2 regions of the Halobacillus ihumii genome follow, and region 2 is predicted to be linked to the other one. Evidence: a T-box and tRNA genes for the amino acid it is inferred to sense, from the RefSeq annotation. Region 2 holds a T-box; the other holds one or more tRNA genes.
The links. The T-box of region 2 lies ahead of ileS (isoleucine--tRNA ligase). A T-box ahead of a tRNA ligase gene usually reads a tRNA of that ligase, here a tRNA-Ile.
Positions count from the first base shown of each region.

Region 1: it has a tRNA-Ile gene. The T-box ahead of ileS (isoleucine--tRNA ligase) is inferred to sense a tRNA for this amino acid. The anticodon was not compared.

Region 1 is NZ_CACVAO010000001.1:2,297,190-2,306,032, forward strand. It holds gene gerD (spore germination lipoprotein GerD) at 1-358, opposite strand, end outside; gene G6R08_RS11465 (KinB-signaling pathway activation protein) at 497-1,099, shown strand; gene pdaB (polysaccharide deacetylase family sporulation protein PdaB) at 1,125-1,880, opposite strand; gene G6R08_RS11475 (hypothetical protein) at 2,006-2,227, shown strand; partial or broken gene G6R08_RS11480 (HAD-IA family hydrolase) at 2,284-2,698, shown strand; rRNA gene G6R08_RS11485 (16S ribosomal RNA) at 3,117-4,683, shown strand; tRNA gene G6R08_RS11490 (tRNA-Ile) at 4,804-4,880, shown strand; tRNA gene G6R08_RS11495 (tRNA-Ala) at 4,887-4,962, shown strand; rRNA gene G6R08_RS11500 (23S ribosomal RNA) at 5,130-8,052, shown strand; rRNA gene rrf (5S ribosomal RNA) at 8,182-8,295, shown strand; tRNA gene G6R08_RS11510 (tRNA-Val) at 8,313-8,388, shown strand; tRNA gene G6R08_RS11515 (tRNA-Thr) at 8,395-8,470, shown strand; tRNA gene G6R08_RS11520 (tRNA-Tyr) at 8,490-8,575, shown strand; tRNA gene G6R08_RS11525 (tRNA-Gln) at 8,644-8,718, shown strand.
Region 2 is NZ_CACVAO010000001.1:3,886,861-3,895,703, forward strand. It holds gene spoIIGA (sigma-E processing peptidase SpoIIGA) at 143-1,051, shown strand; gene sigE (RNA polymerase sporulation sigma factor SigE) at 1,068-1,784, shown strand; gene sigG (RNA polymerase sporulation sigma factor SigG) at 1,868-2,647, shown strand; gene G6R08_RS19470 (YlmC/YmxH family sporulation protein) at 2,747-3,022, shown strand; gene pgeF (peptidoglycan editing factor PgeF) at 3,088-3,879, shown strand; gene G6R08_RS19480 (YggS family pyridoxal phosphate-dependent enzyme) at 3,909-4,577, shown strand; gene G6R08_RS19485 (cell division protein SepF) at 4,602-5,057, shown strand; gene G6R08_RS19490 (YggT family protein) at 5,061-5,327, shown strand; gene G6R08_RS19495 (YlmH family RNA-binding protein) at 5,411-6,187, shown strand; gene G6R08_RS19500 (DivIVA domain-containing protein) at 6,267-6,776, shown strand; T-box leader at 6,863-7,092, shown strand; gene ileS (isoleucine--tRNA ligase) at 7,237-8,843, shown strand, end outside.

The DNA.
Region 1 (8,843 bases), 1.6 Mb from region 2:
GGTCTTTCATTAATCCCTTCATCAGTTTTTTTTGCTCTTCTTCAATCACTTTACTGAATTCCTGGACAAATTTTGGATCTGTAAAAAGTTTACTCCAGAATTTTTTGCCTTTTTCTGAAAGCAGGGTTTCACTTACAGCTTGTTTGACCACTTCAGAGTCCAATGCCATAGCTTGCTGCATTTGCTCATCGGTCAGCACCTCTGTCATTGCTTTCTTACCATCATCTGTCTTTAATATATCCACCATCATTTTTTTGGTGGTTTCGTAATCCGCTTCCCCGCTGGCTCCCGAAGTACCGCCGCAAGCGGTTAAGAAAACAACGAGTAAAACGGGACATATCAAGCGTAATATGGACATGAATTATGTCCCCTTTCCTTTGTTCTCCTTGCTTTACTATTTGCATTTCGACAAAAAATTATGCGGACTTGAGGAAAAATTGCACGCTTCATGATAAAATACGAAAGGGTAATTTAATGTAATTTAGGAGGACGTAAAGTGACCAGTCGAAAATGGGTGAGAATGTTTCTAACTACACTGTTAGTCGGTGCAGTATTAACTTTACTTACCAGTTTTGTTGTAAAATCAGACTCCTACCTAAGGGTGTTGCAACCGCTTCAATTAAATGAACTGTTAGGAGTGCTGTTATTTTTCCTTGGATTTGGGCTTATTTTTAGTGTCATCAGCCAAATGGGCTTTTTTGCATACTTAACGGTTAATCAATTTGGGTTAGGGGTTTTTCGAAGTTTTTGGCCATCAATCCAGGTTTTCTTGGTAGCCTTTACGCTATTTGACCTCATCTACTTCCGCTATCGCGCAGCAGAAGAAGCATCGGTTTGGCCCTTCTTATGGACAGCCATCGTTATATTCTTGTTATCGTTATTAGTCGCTTGGTTAAAGGCTAAGGAAACGAATAGGAAGGCATTTATCCCAGCTTTATTTTTCATGGTTGTCGTTACAACTGTCGAATGGGTTCCAGCCTTACGTGCTGAGGGAAGTGCTTACGTATGGTTAATGATTATTCCTTTATTTGTTTGTAATGCTTATCAGCTTTTATTGCTTCACAGGTTAACAGCAAATCATACATCTAAAGTGAAATAAGCGGCCATTATTAGCCGCTTATTTTTCATTCTTCTTTAATTTTTGCCTGACCACCGTTTACTAATTCAGTAATCGTAACAAACTTAAGATCTTTTTGTTTTAGTCCCGGAATAATGACTTCCAGTGCTTTGGCTGTTTGCTTGATTGAATCAGAAGCATGCAGCAATATAATATCCCCTTTTGAACTATTCTCCATGATTTGATTTATGATTGCGTTCGTACCAGGGTTTTCCCAATCACGCGGATTCAGGCTCCACTGAACTGTTTCAAGCCCTTCTTTTTCGATGGCCGTTAATATTTCCTGGTTTAAGTGACCGTGAGGGGGACGCAAATAATTGATATCTTCAAACCCTAATTTTTCAAAAGCCTCTTTTGCCTTTTGGATATCTTTTCTTATTTGCTCAGGCTCCATCTTTACATAGCTTTCGTATTCATATCCCATCATAGCAATTTCGTGTTTACCTTCATGAATTTCTTCTACAATGTCCGGATGTCGTTCTGCCCAGCTCCCGCTAAGAAAGAATGTAGCCTTCGCCTTGTGAGTTTTTAATTTTTCCAGGATATCATGTACCTTTTCATTTCCCCAGCTAATATTAAACGTTAAGGCGATAAATGGCTGATCACCATTTCCTTTAGATAAAGCTTTCGACTCGCCATCATTTGAAAAAACAGGGAGTTGACTACGTTGGCCGATCCACATCATAAATGCACAAAACAATGCAAGGAAAATAATTAGACTATAACGTTTGATTCGATCTGTTTTCCACGTATAAAAACTCACGCTACAGCAACTCCTTTTTACCTCTATATATAGTCCATGCTTATGAAAAATATGGACAAACTATGCTAGAAATCGTAAAAACAGGGTAAAAATAAAAGGAGTTACTTGAAAGAGGGTGGAAGACAATGTACGGTTTCATGACTAATGATAATGAACAGCTTGAAATAGAGTACTTGTTAAAAAGGGAGATGGAGGAAATTACGTTTGATTTAGGGGACCATCGGATTGATTCCGAAATAAAGGCTGCCATGGAAGAAAGATATGCAGTGTTATTTCAGTTATTTAGAAGGTTTGCAAGCCGGGAAGAATGCTTGCAATATATGCCGAGGAAGAAAGAGCAGAATTAACTTTGTTATGTTATATTCACTTAATACGGGAAGAGAAGTGTGAATAGATGAAACATATGAGAGCGATCATTTTTGATCTGGATGGAGTGATCACAGATACGGCTGAATATCATTATTTAGCTTGGCGCGCCTTAGCCAATGATTTAAATATTCCATTTGACCGTGAATTTAATGAGGAGCTAAAAGGAGTAAGCCGGGTTGACTCCTTAAATATGATCCTTAAGCACGGCGGCCTGCACCTGAAAGGGGAAGAAAAAAGGGAAGCCGGATCCAGAAATTTTCCTGACTGCAGCGGCACAACTCGGTGTAGATCCTAATTATTGTGTAGGAGTAGAAGATGCACATGCAGGGGTACAAGTTATTAAAGCGGCTGATATGTATGCAGTCGGCGTAGGGGACCCGGACTCGTTACGCATGGCCGATTGGATTATCGCTGACACCAGGGAGTTGACGTTAGATCAAGTTGACTAAACAAGTCCTGTCATAATTTTAATCATTTCCTTAAAACTCGAAGCCTGCTTTTCGGGTTTTTTTCATGATCCATTTTCCTTTATGTTTGGTCAACTGTTAAAAAGGTAAAAGAAATATGAGAAATTCCTTAAAAGTTATTGCACTATCTTTTCATTCTATGCTATATTATTAATCGTTGTCGGGAAAGGGCGAACGGAAACAACATCGACCTTTCAGAAACAAATAACTTTGTTGAAAAAAGTTGTTGACTTTATGATCTAGACGCGATAGAATAAATCTTGTCGCTAAAACGACAGCCAATTAATTTGATCTTTGAAAACTGAATGAACCAACCAGTACGTCAACATATTCTTTCTATTATATAGAAGGAATTCAAACAAGCACATTCGGTGTGCAAATGAGCAAGTCATTCTCAACTTTTATGGAGAGTTTGATCCTGGCTCAGGACGAACGCTGGCGGCGTGCCTAATACATGCAAGTCGAGCGCAGGAAGCAGGCAGATCCCCTTCGGGGGTAATGCCTGTGGAATGAGCGGCGGACGGGTGAGTAACACGTGGGCAACCTGCCTGTAAGATCGGAATAACTCCGGGAAACCGGGGCTAATGCCGGGTAATCCTTTTTTTCGCATGAGAGAGAGGTAAAAGATGGCCTTTGGCTATCACTTACAGATGGGCCCGCGGCGCATTAGCTAGTTGGTGAGGTAATAGCTCACCAAGGCGACGATGCGTAGCCGACCTGAGAGGGTGATCGGCCACACTGGGACTGAGACACGGCCCAGACTCCTACGGGAGGCAGCAGTAGGGAATCTTCCGCAATGGACGAAAGTCTGACGGAGCAACGCCGCGTGAACGATGAAGGTCTTCGGATCGTAAAGTTCTGTTGTTAGGGAAGAACAAGTACCGTGCGAATAGAGCGGTACCTTGACGGTACCTAACGAGGAAGCCCCGGCTAACTACGTGCCAGCAGCCGCGGTAATACGTAGGGGGCAAGCGTTGTCCGGAATTATTGGGCGTAAAGCGCGCGCAGGCGGTTTCTTAAGTCTGATGTGAAAGCCCACGGCTCAACCGTGGAGGGTCATTGGAAACTGGGGAACTTGAGGACAGAAGAGGAGAGTGGAATTCCACGTGTAGCGGTGAAATGCGTAGATATGTGGAGGAACACCAGTGGCGAAGGCGACTCTCTGGTCTGTTTCTGACGCTGAGGTGCGAAAGCGTGGGTAGCAAACAGGATTAGATACCCTGGTAGTCCACGCCGTAAACGATGAGTGCTAGGTGTTAGGGGGCTTCCACCCCTTAGTGCTGAAGTTAACGCATTAAGCACTCCGCCTGGGGAGTACGGCCGCAAGGCTGAAACTCAAAGGAATTGACGGGGGCCCGCACAAGCGGTGGAGCATGTGGTTTAATTCGAAGCAACGCGAAGAACCTTACCAGGTCTTGACATCCTTGGACCACCCTAGAGATAGGGTCTTCCCTTCGGGGACCAAGTGACAGGTGGTGCATGGTTGTCGTCAGCTCGTGTCGTGAGATGTTGGGTTAAGTCCCGCAACGAGCGCAACCCCTAATCTTAGTTGCCAGCATTGAGTTGGGCACTCTAAGGTGACTGCCGGTGACAAACCGGAGGAAGGCGGGGATGACGTCAAATCATCATGCCCCTTATGACCTGGGCTACACACGTGCTACAATGGATGGTACAAAGGGCAGCGAAGCCGCAAGGTGTAGCAAATCCCATAAAACCATTCTCAGTTCGGATTGCAGGCTGCAACTCGCCTGCATGAAGCCGGAATCGCTAGTAATCGCGGATCAGCATGCCGCGGTGAATACGTTCCCGGGCCTTGTACACACCGCCCGTCACACCACGAGAGTTGGCAACACCCGAAGTCGGTGAGGTAACCTTTATGGAGCCAGCCGCCGAAGGTGGGGCCAATGATTGGGGTGAAGTCGTAACAAGGTAGCCGTATCGGAAGGTGCGGCTGGATCACCTCCTTTCTAAGGAAATATGCAAGGCGGAAGCACCCTTACGGGTGACGGAAGCTGCCGCATACGGAGGACGTACCTGGTTGGTTGTTCAGTTTTGAGAGATCAAAAAACATAATGATCCCTGTGAATGGGCCTGTAGCTCAGCTGGTTAGAGCGCACGCCTGATAAGCGTGAGGTCGGTGGTTCGAGTCCACTCAGGCCCACCATTCAACGGGGCCTTAGCTCAGCTGGGAGAGCGCCTGCTTTGCACGCAGGAGGTCAGCGGTTCGATCCCGCTAGGCTCCACCATATAATGAACTTTAAAACACAATGACATTCTTGTGTTTTAAAAGCAACCCTTAGAATGGGATGAACCTTGAAAACTGGATAAGATATTTCAGAACGTGTTGGATCGTTAGATCCGCACGGGATGACAAGACATCAAACATCAATTTTTTAAACGTCTTTTCACAGATAGTTAAGTGAATAAGGGCGCACGGTGGATGCCTTGGTACTAGGAGCCGATGAAGGACGGGACTAACACCGATATGCTTTGGGAAGCCGTAAGTAGGCTGTGCACCGAAGATTTCCGAATGGGGAAACCCCCTGCTCGTAATGGAGCAGGATCGTTTACTGAATACATAGGTAGACGAAGGCAGACCCGGGGAACTGAAACATCTCAGTACCCGGAGGAAGAGAAAGCAAACGCGATTTCCCAAGTAGCGGCGAGCGAAACGGAATCAGCCCAAACCAGAAAGCTTGCTTTCTGGGGTTGTAGGACACTCCTTTGGAGTTACCAAAAAAGAAGATAGATGAATCGATCTGGAACGATCAGCCAGAGCAGGTAAGAGCCCTGTAATCGACATCTTCTTTTCTCCGGAGTGGATCCTGAGTACGGCGGAACACGAGGAATTCCGTCGGAATCCGGGAGGACCATCTCCCAAGGCTAAATACTCCCTAGTGACCGATAGTGAACCAGTACCGTGAGGGAAAGGTGAAAAGCACCCCGGAAGGGGAGTGAAAGAGAACCTGAAACCGTGTGCCTACAAGTAGTCGGAGCCCATTGATGGGTGACGGCGTGCCTTTTGTAGAATGAACCGGCGAGTTACGACTGTATGCAAGGTTAAGCGTCAGAAGCGGAGCCGCAGCGAAAGCGAGTCTGAATAGGGCGAATGAGTATGCGGTCGTAGACCCGAAACCGTGTGATCTACCCATGTCCAGGGTGAAGGTCAGGTAACACTGACTGGAGGCCCGAACCCACGCAAGTTGAAAATTGCGGGGATGAGGTGTGGGTAGGGGTGAAATGCCAATCGAACACGGAGATAGCTGGTTCTCTCCGAAATAGCTTTAGGGCTAGCCTCAGAATAGAAAGTCTTGGAGGTAGAGCACTGATTGGACGAGGGGCCCCTACCGGGTTACCGAATTCAGTCAAACTCCGAATGCCAACGACTTTGTTCTGGGAGTCAGACCATGGGTGATAAGGTTCATGGTCGAGAGGGAAACAGCCCAGACCGCCAGCTAAGGTCCCTAAGTGTGTGTTAAGTGGAAAAGGATGTGGAGTTGCTTAGACAACCAGGATGTTGGCTTAGAAGCAGCCATCATTGAAAGAGTGCGTAATAGCTCACTGGTCGAGTGACTCTGCGCCGAAAATATACCGGGGCTAAACACACCACCGAAGCTGCGGATTGATCCGAACGGATCAGTGGTAGGAGAGCGTTCTAAGGGCGGCGAAGTCAGACCGTAAGGACTGGTGGAGCGCTTAGAAGTGAGAATGCCGGTATGAGTAGCGAACAAAGAGTGAGAATCTCTTTCACCGAAAGCCCAAGGTTTCCTGAGGAAGGCTCGTCCTCTCAGGGTTAGTCGGGACCTAAGCCGAGGCCGAAAGGCGTAGGCGATGGACAACAGGTTGATATTCCTGTACCGCCTCCTTTCCGTTTGAACGACGGGGGGACGCAGGAGGATAAGGAGAGCGCACCATTGGATGTGTGCGTCCAAGCAGTGAGACGGTCGAGGCAGGCAAATCCACTCGGCAACGTCAAGCTGTGATGGGGAGGGAACTAAAGTACCGAAGCTCCTGAGTTCACACTGCCAAGAAAATCCTCTAGTGAGGAAAGAGGCGCCCGTACCGCAAACCAACACAGGTAGGCGAGGAGAGGATCCTAAGGTGAGCGGGAGAACTCTCGTTAAGGAACTCGGCAAAATGACCCCGTAACTTCGGGAGAAGGGGTGCTCCTCTGCCGAGGAGCCGCAGTGAAAAGGCCCAAGCGACTGTTTACCAAAAACACAGGTCTCTGCGAAGCCGTAAGGCGAAGTATAGGGGCTGACACCTGCCCGGTGCTGGAAGGTTAAGGGGATGCGTTAGCGCGTAAGCGCGAAGCGTTGAACCGAAGCCCCAGTAAACGGCGGCCGTAACTATAACGGTCCTAAGGTAGCGAAATTCCTTGTCGGGTAAGTTCCGACCCGCACGAAAGGTGCAACGACTTGGGCACTGTCTCAACGAGAGACCCGGTGAAATTATACTATGCGTGAAGATGCGCATTACCCGCGACAGGACGGAAAGACCCCGTGGAGCTTTACTGTAGCCTGATATTGAATGTTGGTACAGCTTGTACAGGATAGGTGGGAGCCTGAGAAACCGGAGCGCTAGCTTCGGTGGAGGCGCTGGTGGGATACCACCCTGGCTGTACGGACATTCTAACCCAGGACCGTGATCCGGTTCGGAGACAGTGTCAGGTGGGCAGTTTGACTGGGGCGGTCGCCTCCTAAAGAGTAACGGAGGCGCCCAAAGGTTCCCTCAGAATGGTTGGAAATCATTCGCAGAGTGTAAAGGCACAAGGGAGCTTGACTGCGAGACTTACAAGTCGAGCAGGGACGAAAGTCGGGCTTAGTGATCCGGCGGTACCGTATGGAAGGGCCGTCGCTCAACGGATAAAAGCTACCCCGGGGATAACAGGCTTATCTCCCCCAAGAGTCCACATCGACGGGGAGGTTTGGCACCTCGATGTCGGCTCATCGCATCCTGGGGCTGTAGTCGGTCCCAAGGGTTGGGCTGTTCGCCCATTAAAGCGGTACGCGAGCTGGGTTCAGAACGTCGTGAGACAGTTCGGTCCCTATCCGTCGTGGGCGTTGGAAATCTGAAAGGAGCTGTCCTTAGTACGAGAGGACCGGGATGGACACACCGCTGGTGTACCAGTTGTTCCGCCAGGAGCATCGCTGGGTAGCTACGTGTGGACGGGATAAGTGCTGAAAGCATCTAAGCATGAAGCCCCCCTTGAGATGAGATTTCCCCTTACGCCAAGTAAGTAAGATTCCTCAGAGACGATGAGGTCGATAGGTCCGAGGTGGAAGCGTGGTGACACGTGGAGCTGACGGATACTAATCAATCGATGACTTAACTATAAGGAAAACGTACACATTAAATGTTTGATAACTTGAATGTCTTATCCAGTTTTGAAGGTTTTCAAAAAAAACCTTGAAATTTTCTTTCAAGGGTCATATAATATATCTTGTCCTTGAAAAATAATAAGGTTTGGTGGTGACGGCGAAGAGGTCACACCTGTTCCCATGCCGAACACAGCAGTTAAGCTCTTCAGCGCCGATGGTAGTCGGGTTGATCCCCGTGAGAGTAGGACACTGCCAAGCCTTGTTACATAAAACCCGGAGGATTAGCTCAGCTGGGAGAGCACTTGCCTTACAAGCAAGGGGTCGCAGGTTCGAGCCCTGCATCCTCCACCATTTATCGCCGGCCTAGCTCAACTGGCAGAGCAACTGATTTGTAATCAGTAGGTTGGGGGTTCAAGTCCTCTGGCCGGCACCATTAACGCTTGTATAACAATGGAGGGATAGCGAAGTTGGCCAAACGCGGCGGACTGTAAATCCGCTCCCATCGGGTTCGCAGGTTCGAGTCCTGCTCCCTCCACCATTTAATTATTAAATTACATCTTTTAGCGTATAAGATTTATTAAACAGTACATACTATTTTTGTAATGTTGGGCCATAGCCAAGCGGTAAGGCAACGGTTTTTGGTACCGTCATGCGCTGGTTCGAATCCAGCTGGCCCAGCCATTTTATCTTAATAGGGAATAAGGCTTTTTTTATTTAACAGGAAATACATAAACGTTCTTGTTACTGACTTAGAGGAATACTTTTTACGATGAGTGTGACTTACGAAAGTATGAGCGTCATTATTC
Region 2 (8,843 bases):
TCCATAATCATTTTTGAGATTCCCCAAAAATTACTAGACAGAAACTAACAAAACTAGCTTTGAATCAAATCAAAATGTGACAGACTTTTTACATAGACAGGCTTTATACTAATTTATAAATCAATAGAGAGGAGAGGGGAGGATTTACCTTGATGCTGTTTGGACATTGAATATTTTCATGGACGGGATGATTCTATACTTAACGCAAGGATTAACTCGGGCGAAAACGACTAATAAACGTTTAGCCGCAGCAGCTTTGTTTGCTTCCTGCATCGTTCCTATTACGGTGTATATGCCTCATATTTGGTTAACTTCAGCGTTAGGGAAGTTATTTTTTTCGCTTATCATTATCTATATGGCATTTTCTTTTAAGTCTATTCAATCATTTTTCATCCAATGGCTGACGTTCTATTTTGTAACGTTTGCGATTGGAGGTGCATTACTTGGGATTCACTTTTTTTTAAATAGTCGAATTGAATTTGATGGGAGCAGTATGATCACCTTTTCTTCTGGATATGGAGATCCTGTCAGCTGGGTACTTGTGTGTGTCGGCTTTCCGTTATCGTGGTTGTTTACGAAATGGCGCATGGAACAAGTGCAAGCTCACAAAATGAAGACAGAGGATTTGTATAATGTCACGGTCAGCTTTGATGGAAAACAGGCAGATTGTACCGGGTTAGTGGATAGTGGAAACCAGCTGATTGATCCGATCAGCAAGAAAATGGTTTTCTTAGCTGACCTCCATGTGTGGAAGCAGCTTTTGCCCGAACAGGATTTAGAGTACGTAAAGACAGACGAAGTATTGGAGCACTTAGAAGAATTGTCACCTGCAGTACAATCAGCGGTCCGTGTTGTACCGTATCAGGGAGCAGGGTCGCTTGGGCAGTTGATGGTTACGTTCTTTGTCGAGTCGATTACCATTCATACTGATGAAGGTCAATTAAAGGTAGATCAACCACTTCTGGGCGTTCAGCATCATGACTTAACACATGACCAAATGTACCAGATTTTAATTCATCCTCATGCTTCATTAAAGGGAATTACGGCTTAGCGAAGGGAGAGTTTTCATGAAGTGGAAATTTAAACTTAAATTATGGATTTATAAGTTATTAATAAAACTCGGTATTAAGCAAAGTGAAATCTACTACATTGGCGGGAGTGAGGCATTGCCTCCGCCTTTATCTCGAGAGGAAGAGCGGGAATTATTAGAACGGCTGCCTAAAGGAGATAAGGCAGCGCGGGCTATGCTGATTGAACGTAACCTGCGTCTCGTTGTCTATATTGCTCGGAAATTTGAGAACACGGGGCTGAACATCGAAGATTTAATTAGTATCGGTACGATCGGACTCATTAAAGCTGTGAATACGTTTGATCCGGAGAAGAAGATTAAACTGGCAACGTACGCATCAAGATGTATTGAAAATGAAATTCTCATGCACTTGCGTAAAAGCAACAAGCTAAAGACCGAGGTTTCTTTTGATGAACCATTGAATGTGGATTGGGACGGAAATGAATTACTCTTGTCTGACATCCTTGGCACGGATGAAGATTTAATTACAAGAGGCATTGAGAAAAAGATTGATAAAACATTACTTAAATCAGCTCTCAAACAATTAAATGATCGTGAGAAAGAGATTATGGAATTGCGGTTTGGATTGATTGGAAAAAAAGAAAAAACTCAAAAAGATGTTGCAGATATGATGGGCATCTCTCAATCCTATATATCAAGGCTTGAGAAGAAAATCATCCGCCGCTTGCAACGTGAATTTGATAAAATGGTATAGATATTCTTACGTGGAGTCGTGCATAAATTTTCCTCCCAAGGAGATACTGAGAACTGATTAAAGCTTCTTGGGAGGGTCTTACATTGACACGTCATAAAGTAGAAATATGTGGTGTAGATACATCAAAGCTTCCTGTACTTAAAAATAAAGAAATGCGGGCCCTATTTAAACGAATGCAAAGTGGAGATGACAGTGCTCGGGAAGAGCTTGTCAATGGAAACTTACGCCTAGTTTTATCAGTCATTCAGAGGTTTAACAATCGCGGCGAATACGGGGATGATTTGTTCCAGGTTGGCTGTATTGGATTGATGAAATCGATTGATAACTTTGATCTCAGTCACAATGTGAAATTTTCCACCTATGCCGTTCCGATGATCATTGGGGAAATTCGCCGTTACTTGCGGGATAATAACCCCATTCGCGTTTCCCGTTCACTTCGGGATACAGCCTACAAAGCGCTGCAGATGCGTGAGAAAATGATAGGTGAAACATCGAAGGATCCAGCCCCTCATGAAATCGCTGATAAAATGGGTGTGCCCCATGAGGATGTTGTCTTTGCGATGGATGCGATCCAAGATCCTGTTTCCTTGTTTGAACCGATTTATAATGATGGCGGAGACCCGATTTTTGTTGTCGATCAATTAAAGGATGATCGTGAAAAAGATTCTAACTGGGTGGACGAGTTATCTTTAAGGGAAGGTATGAAAAAGCTGAATGACCGCGAAAAGATGATTCTAACGAAACGATTTTTTCAAGGGAAAACTCAAATGGAAGTTGCTGATGAAATCGGTATTTCACAAGCACAAGTTTCAAGGCTGGAGAAAGCGGCCATAAAGGAAATGAATTCATCTATGTTTCAATAGAGAAAACACCGTTTGCAAGGAATTTGCAGCGGTGTTTTCTTTTTGTAAAGAAAGAGTTGCCGATCTTGTGCATACACTCTAGAAAGGAGTGGTGAAGTAATGAAAATTTCTGAACTGCAAATGAAAGATGTTATTGCGATGGAAACAGGGGAACGCCTTGGCTATATATCAGATTTAGACATCGATACTCAACGCGGCCAGCTGCAAGGCTTAGTCATTACCTTAAAAGGAAAAGCGATGGGGCTGTTCGGCAAAGACGAGGAAATCGTCATCCCCTGGACGCAAATTGTAAACATTGGGGCCGACGTTATTTTAGTGAAAAAATCCAGTTATAGTGGAGTTAAGAGTCAACAAAAGTCAAATTCTCACGAATGACTTACGAATGATATAGGAAAAAGCATGAATAATGTGGTAAAATGGAGGGAAATTGAGGTGGTATTATGACCGAGCCTTTCAAACACCAGGCGATGAGACATTTATCGTGTTTAGAAGAATATGGCGTAAAAGCAGGAATAACGACGAGACAGAACGGGTATAGTGAAATGCCATACGATTCATTAAATATGGGATTACATGTCGGCGATGCAGAAGCTGACGTGTTACGGAATCGCAAAGAACTTGCAAATGATCTGGGAATTCCATTAGCCCAATGGGTGATGGGCCAACAAGTTCATGGAACGGGTATACACGTTGTCAAACAGGAAGATGCAGGAAGAGGAGCATTTGCTAAAGAACAGACGATAGCTGATGTAGATGGATTGATTACCAATCAAAAAGATCTTCTTCTTACCGCCTTCTATGCGGATTGTGTTCCTCTTCTTTTCATCGACCCGGAAGCAGAATGGATAGGGATCGCCCATGCAGGCTGGAAAGGTACTGTGCACGATATGACTGAGCGCATGGTTAATGCTTTAACAAGCCAGGGGGCTTCTGCCGAGAACATGAGGATGGTTATTGGACCTTCCATTGGTGAACGAAATTATGAAGTCGACCACCATGTTATTCGTCACATTCCCGAAGCTTATAAGAAGAAAGTGTCCATTCCTAAGGGATCTGATAAATATTTGTTAGACTTAAAAGAATTAAACAGACAAACGGCGCTTGATGCAGGTTTGCGCGAATCCCACATTTATAAGACGAATTTATGTACGTATGAGGAAGATGAGCTATTCTATTCTCATCGGCGTGACCATGGGAAAACGGGGAGAATGCTGGCTTATATTGGTCTTTAAGTAAATGTGAAAGGAGCAGCGATACATACATGACTGTAGCAGACAACTTAACACAAATGGAAGAAACGATTGAGCAAGCGTGCAAGAGAAGTAATCGTAATCGTGATGAGATTACGATCATTGCTGTAACGAAGTACGTATCGATCGAAAGGACAAAAGAAGCATTGGAAGCTGGGGTAACAAATCTCGGTGAGAACAGGAAAGAAGGCTTCCTTGAAAAATATGAGAGTATTGGAAATCAGGCGAAGTGGCATTTTATCGGTTCACTGCAATCGCGTAAGGTGAAGGATGTAATCCACCAAATTGATATGCTTCACTCTTTGGATCGCCGGTCCCTCGCAAAAGAAATTAATAAGCGGGCTGAAGACCCTGTTTCTTGTTTTGTACAAGTTAATGTCAGTGGAGAAGAATCGAAACATGGCCTCCCCCCGGAGGAAGTGGGCTCCTTCATTGAGGCCATGAAAGCATATGAAAAAGTTAAGATTGTCGGACTAATGACTATGGCGCCGCATGTTGAGGCAGAAGAGGAATTAAGAGCCGTTTTTAGAAAACTACGTGCTTTACGTGACCAGGTTAGGGACAAGCATCTGGCCCATGCTCCTTGCGAATGGCTGTCCATGGGAATGAGTAATGATTACCAGATTGCCATTGAAGAGGGAGCTACCCACATCCGGGTCGGATCCAGTTTAGTTGGATAATAAAAAATATCTGAGGTGATCAGAATGAGCATGAAAAATAAATTCAAATCTTTTTTTACACTGGAAGATGAATATGAATACGTCGACGAAGATAGAATGGATAGTGAAGCAGAGGAAGAAGAAATAACACCTATGCAAAGAAACAGGCAAAGACAGGAACATCAAAATGTTGTGAGCCTGAAGAGTGCCAAGTCTTCCTCTAAAATGGTTTTAAGTGAACCTAAAGCATATAACGAGGCGCAGGAAATAGCTGACCAGCTTGTGAATCGAAAAGCAGTGGTTATTAATTTGCAGCGAGTAGACCATCACCAAGCGAAGCGAATTGTGGATTTTCTCAGTGGTACCGTTTATGCTATAGGTGGAGACATTCAAAAGCTTGGTACCCAAACATTTCTATGTACACCGGATAATGTGGAAATTTCTGGTTCGATTACAGAAATGCTGATGGGTGAAGAAGAAGATATGAGTAGAAGGTGGTAAATGATGGTCCAGTTGTTCAATGTTTTACTTTTTGCGATTAATATTTATAGTTGGCTCTTAATTATTTACATTCTTTTGTCTTGGTTCCCAGGTGCAAGAGAGTCAAGTTTTGGCGAGATTCTCAGTAAAATGTGCGAACCATTTCTAGAGCCGTTTCGAAAGATCATTCCGCCGCTAGGAATGATTGATTTATCTCCTCTTGTAGCCATTTTTGTCTTGCGATTTGCAGGGCAAGGTCTTCAAGTTTTGTTTAATATGATTTTTTATTAATAACCGAATCGGAACAGGTTAGATGCTAGCCGAAAGCAGCCAGCCTCTCATCTGTTCTTTTTGTCGTAAACGGTGGTGATTTTATGGAAATCTATCAGCATTTCAGAGAAGATGAGCGTCCATTTATCGATCAAGTGATCTCCTGGGAGAATGATGTGGAGATGCGCTATGAACGAAAAGAAAGTGATTTTCTAAACCCCCGGGAACAACAGATCGTAAGTGCAGTTATGGGAAATAATCCTGTGCTGCAATGGAGCTTATACGGCGGATCAGAAGCCAGTGAGAGAAAACGAGCGATTATAGCTCCTGAATATGAAGTCATTAATGACCAGGACTTCCAAGTTGTGCTGTTGGAAGCAAGTTATCCTGATAAGTTTATGACACTTGAGCACCGGGATGTACTTGGGGCGTTTATGTCACTAGGCATTCGCAGGGAAAAACTCGGTGACCTTATTGTTCAAAATGGATGGATTCACATTGTGGCAGCTTCCGAAATCAGTGAATACATATGTATGAATTTTACCGGCGTGAAAAAAGCAAAAGTAAGCTTCGAGCCAAAGCCGCTTAACTCGTTGATGGAAAGTAACGACGTGTGGCAGTCGAAAGACGCTACGTTAAGCTCATTAAGGCTAGATGTCGTTGTAAAAGAAATATACGGCGTATCTCGAAAAAAGGCAGCAATGTATATTGAGGCGGGGCATGTGAAGGTCAATTTTAAAATAGTAGAAAGCCCATCCTTTCTTATAGAAGCAGGAGATCTCCTTTCTGTCCGGGGAAGCGGAAGAAGCAGAGTAGACCAAATTAATGGCATGACGAAGAAAGAAAAATATCGTGTGACGATTTCTAAATTAATTGGATGAATTTAGAGGAATTACACGAATGACTGTCGAAAGAAGTAACTAGTGCTATTTGTATCGAACTTATAGGGAGGTGGCCGGTGTGCCTTTAACACCACTTGATATTCACAATAAAGAATTTACACGCGGGTTCAGGGGATATGATGAGGATGAAGTCAATGAATTTCTAGATCAAGTCATCAAAGATTATGAAATCGTCATTCGTAAGAAGAAAGAACTCGAACGTGAAGTCGAACAGATGAATGAACGTCTAGGTCACTTCAACACAATTGAAACCACGCTGAATAAATCCATTCTTGTTGCGCAGGAAACCGCGGAAGAAGTTAAAAATAGCGCGACGAAAGAATCTAAACTTATCGTACGCGAAGCAGAAAAAAATGCAGACCGGATTATTAATGAGGCTTTAGAGAAATCCAGAAGAATTTCAGTAGAAGTTGAAGAAATGAAGAAACAAGCTAAAGTGTTTAAGATGAGGCTGCGCATGCTCGTTGAAGCACAAGTGGATATGATTGATAATGATGACTGGGATCATCTCTTTGAAACTGAATTTGATGAAGAAATTGACTTAAAAGAAGAGCTGGCAAATAAATAACACTTGACTTCTTGAACGGGATTACATATAATGCATAAGCATAAAGTGAAACTCCCATGTCTATTTGGCCGGGATAATTGAATATGAATCAAACGATGATAGGGAAAGTACGTCAGGGATGCAGGGACTCTTGAAGCGATTCGGTGATGGTGGAAGACCGAAGCTTGCCTCTGTTGGAAAATCCCCCTTGAGTTACTACGTCGAACCTTGTAGCAGTAGATGTAGTCGAGTCATTCACGATACGAATAAGACAAGTGAATCAGCTGCGTTCCAGCTGATTGATTAGGGTGGTAACGCGAGCCTTCTCGTCCCTTTATTAGGGATGAGAAGGCTTTTTTATCGTCATTAGATATCCATTTAAAGGCAGGATCATTTTGCTGGCAAGCGAAGTTGGGTAGCCCGTTTCCCGGCACCCAGGCAGCTTGCGATTTAGTTCTATGAAAACGAAGGAGGAGCATCTATGAATTACAAAGAAACATTGCTGATGCCTAAAACAGAATTTCCGATGCGAGGCAATTTACCGAATCGTGAACCGGAAATGCAGAAAACGTGGGAAGAATTAAATATTTATCAGGAAGTCCAAAAACGAACAGAGGGACGTCCGTTGTTCGTGCTGCATGATGGACCTCCCTACGCCAACGGAAGCCTGCACATGGGGCATGCGTTAAATAAGTCACTAAAAGATTTTATTGTACGATATAAATCCATGGCCGGCTACCATGCTCCATACGTTCCTGGCTGGGATACGCACGGGTTGCCAATCGAATCAGCGTTAGCTAAGAAAAAGGTAGATCGCAAAAAAATGTCTGTTGCGGAATTCCGTGAGCGCTGTGCCGAGTATGCTCTAGGTCAGCTTGACAGTCAGCGAAAAGAATTTAAACGTATGGGTGTTCGCGGTGACTGGGATAACCCTTATATTACATTAAATAAAGATTATGAGGCCGAACAAATTAAGGTATTCGGCGACATGGCTAAGAAAGGATATATTTATAAAGGTCTTAAGCCAGTTTTCTGGTCTCCATCTTCTGAATCTGCTTTAGCTGAAGCAGAAATTGAATATCAGGATAAGCGTTCTCCATCTATTTATGTAGCGTTTGACGTTAAAGATGGTAAAGGACTACTGGAAGGCGATGAAAAGTTTATCATCTGGACGACAACGCCTTGGACGATTCCGTCTAACTTAGGGATTGCTTTAAATCCGGGCTATGATTACGCAGTCGTTCAAGTCGGTCAAAATAAATTTATCATTGCTCGCGATTTGCTAGACACAGTAGCTGAAAAGCTTGAGTGGACAGATTATGAAGTGAAACAGATTTTCAAAGGAAAAGAAGCGGATCGTATAACCGCCAAACATCCATTGTATGATCGTGAATCACTAGTCGTTCTAGGGGACCACGTTACCGTCGACGGTGGTACGGGATGTGTGCACACTGCCCCAGGTCACGGGGAAGATGACTTCTGGGTAGGGCAGCAGTATGGTCTTGATGTGCTTTGCCCTGTCGATCATAAAGGTGTCTTCACAGAGGAAGCTCCGGGGTATGAAGGAATGTTCTATGATAAAGCTAACAAACCGATCACGGATGAGCTGAAAGAATCAGGTGCCTTGTTAAGCCTTGAATTTATTACACACTCCTATCCGCACGATTGGCGTACGAAGAAGCCGACTATTTTCCGGGCTACGGATCAATGGTTTGCTTCAATTAAAGATTTCCGTGAAGAACTATTGGAGGAAATCAATCAGGTAAAATGGACGCCTAAATGGGGAGAAACCCGTTTGTATAATATGGTTCGCGACCGTCAGGACTGGTGTATTTCCCGTCAGCGCACGTGGGGCGTGCCGATCCCTGTCTTCTATGCTGAAAATGGCACACCTATTATTACAGATGAGACAATTACTCACGTATCTGAGCTGTTCCGTGAACACGGTTCTAATGTCTGGTTTGAGCGTGAAGCGAAAGACTTGCTTCCTGAAGGATTTACGTCAGAATATAGTCCAAATGGTGAGTTTACGAAAGAGACGGATATTATGGACGTATGGTTTGATTCTGGATCTTCCCATCAAGGTGT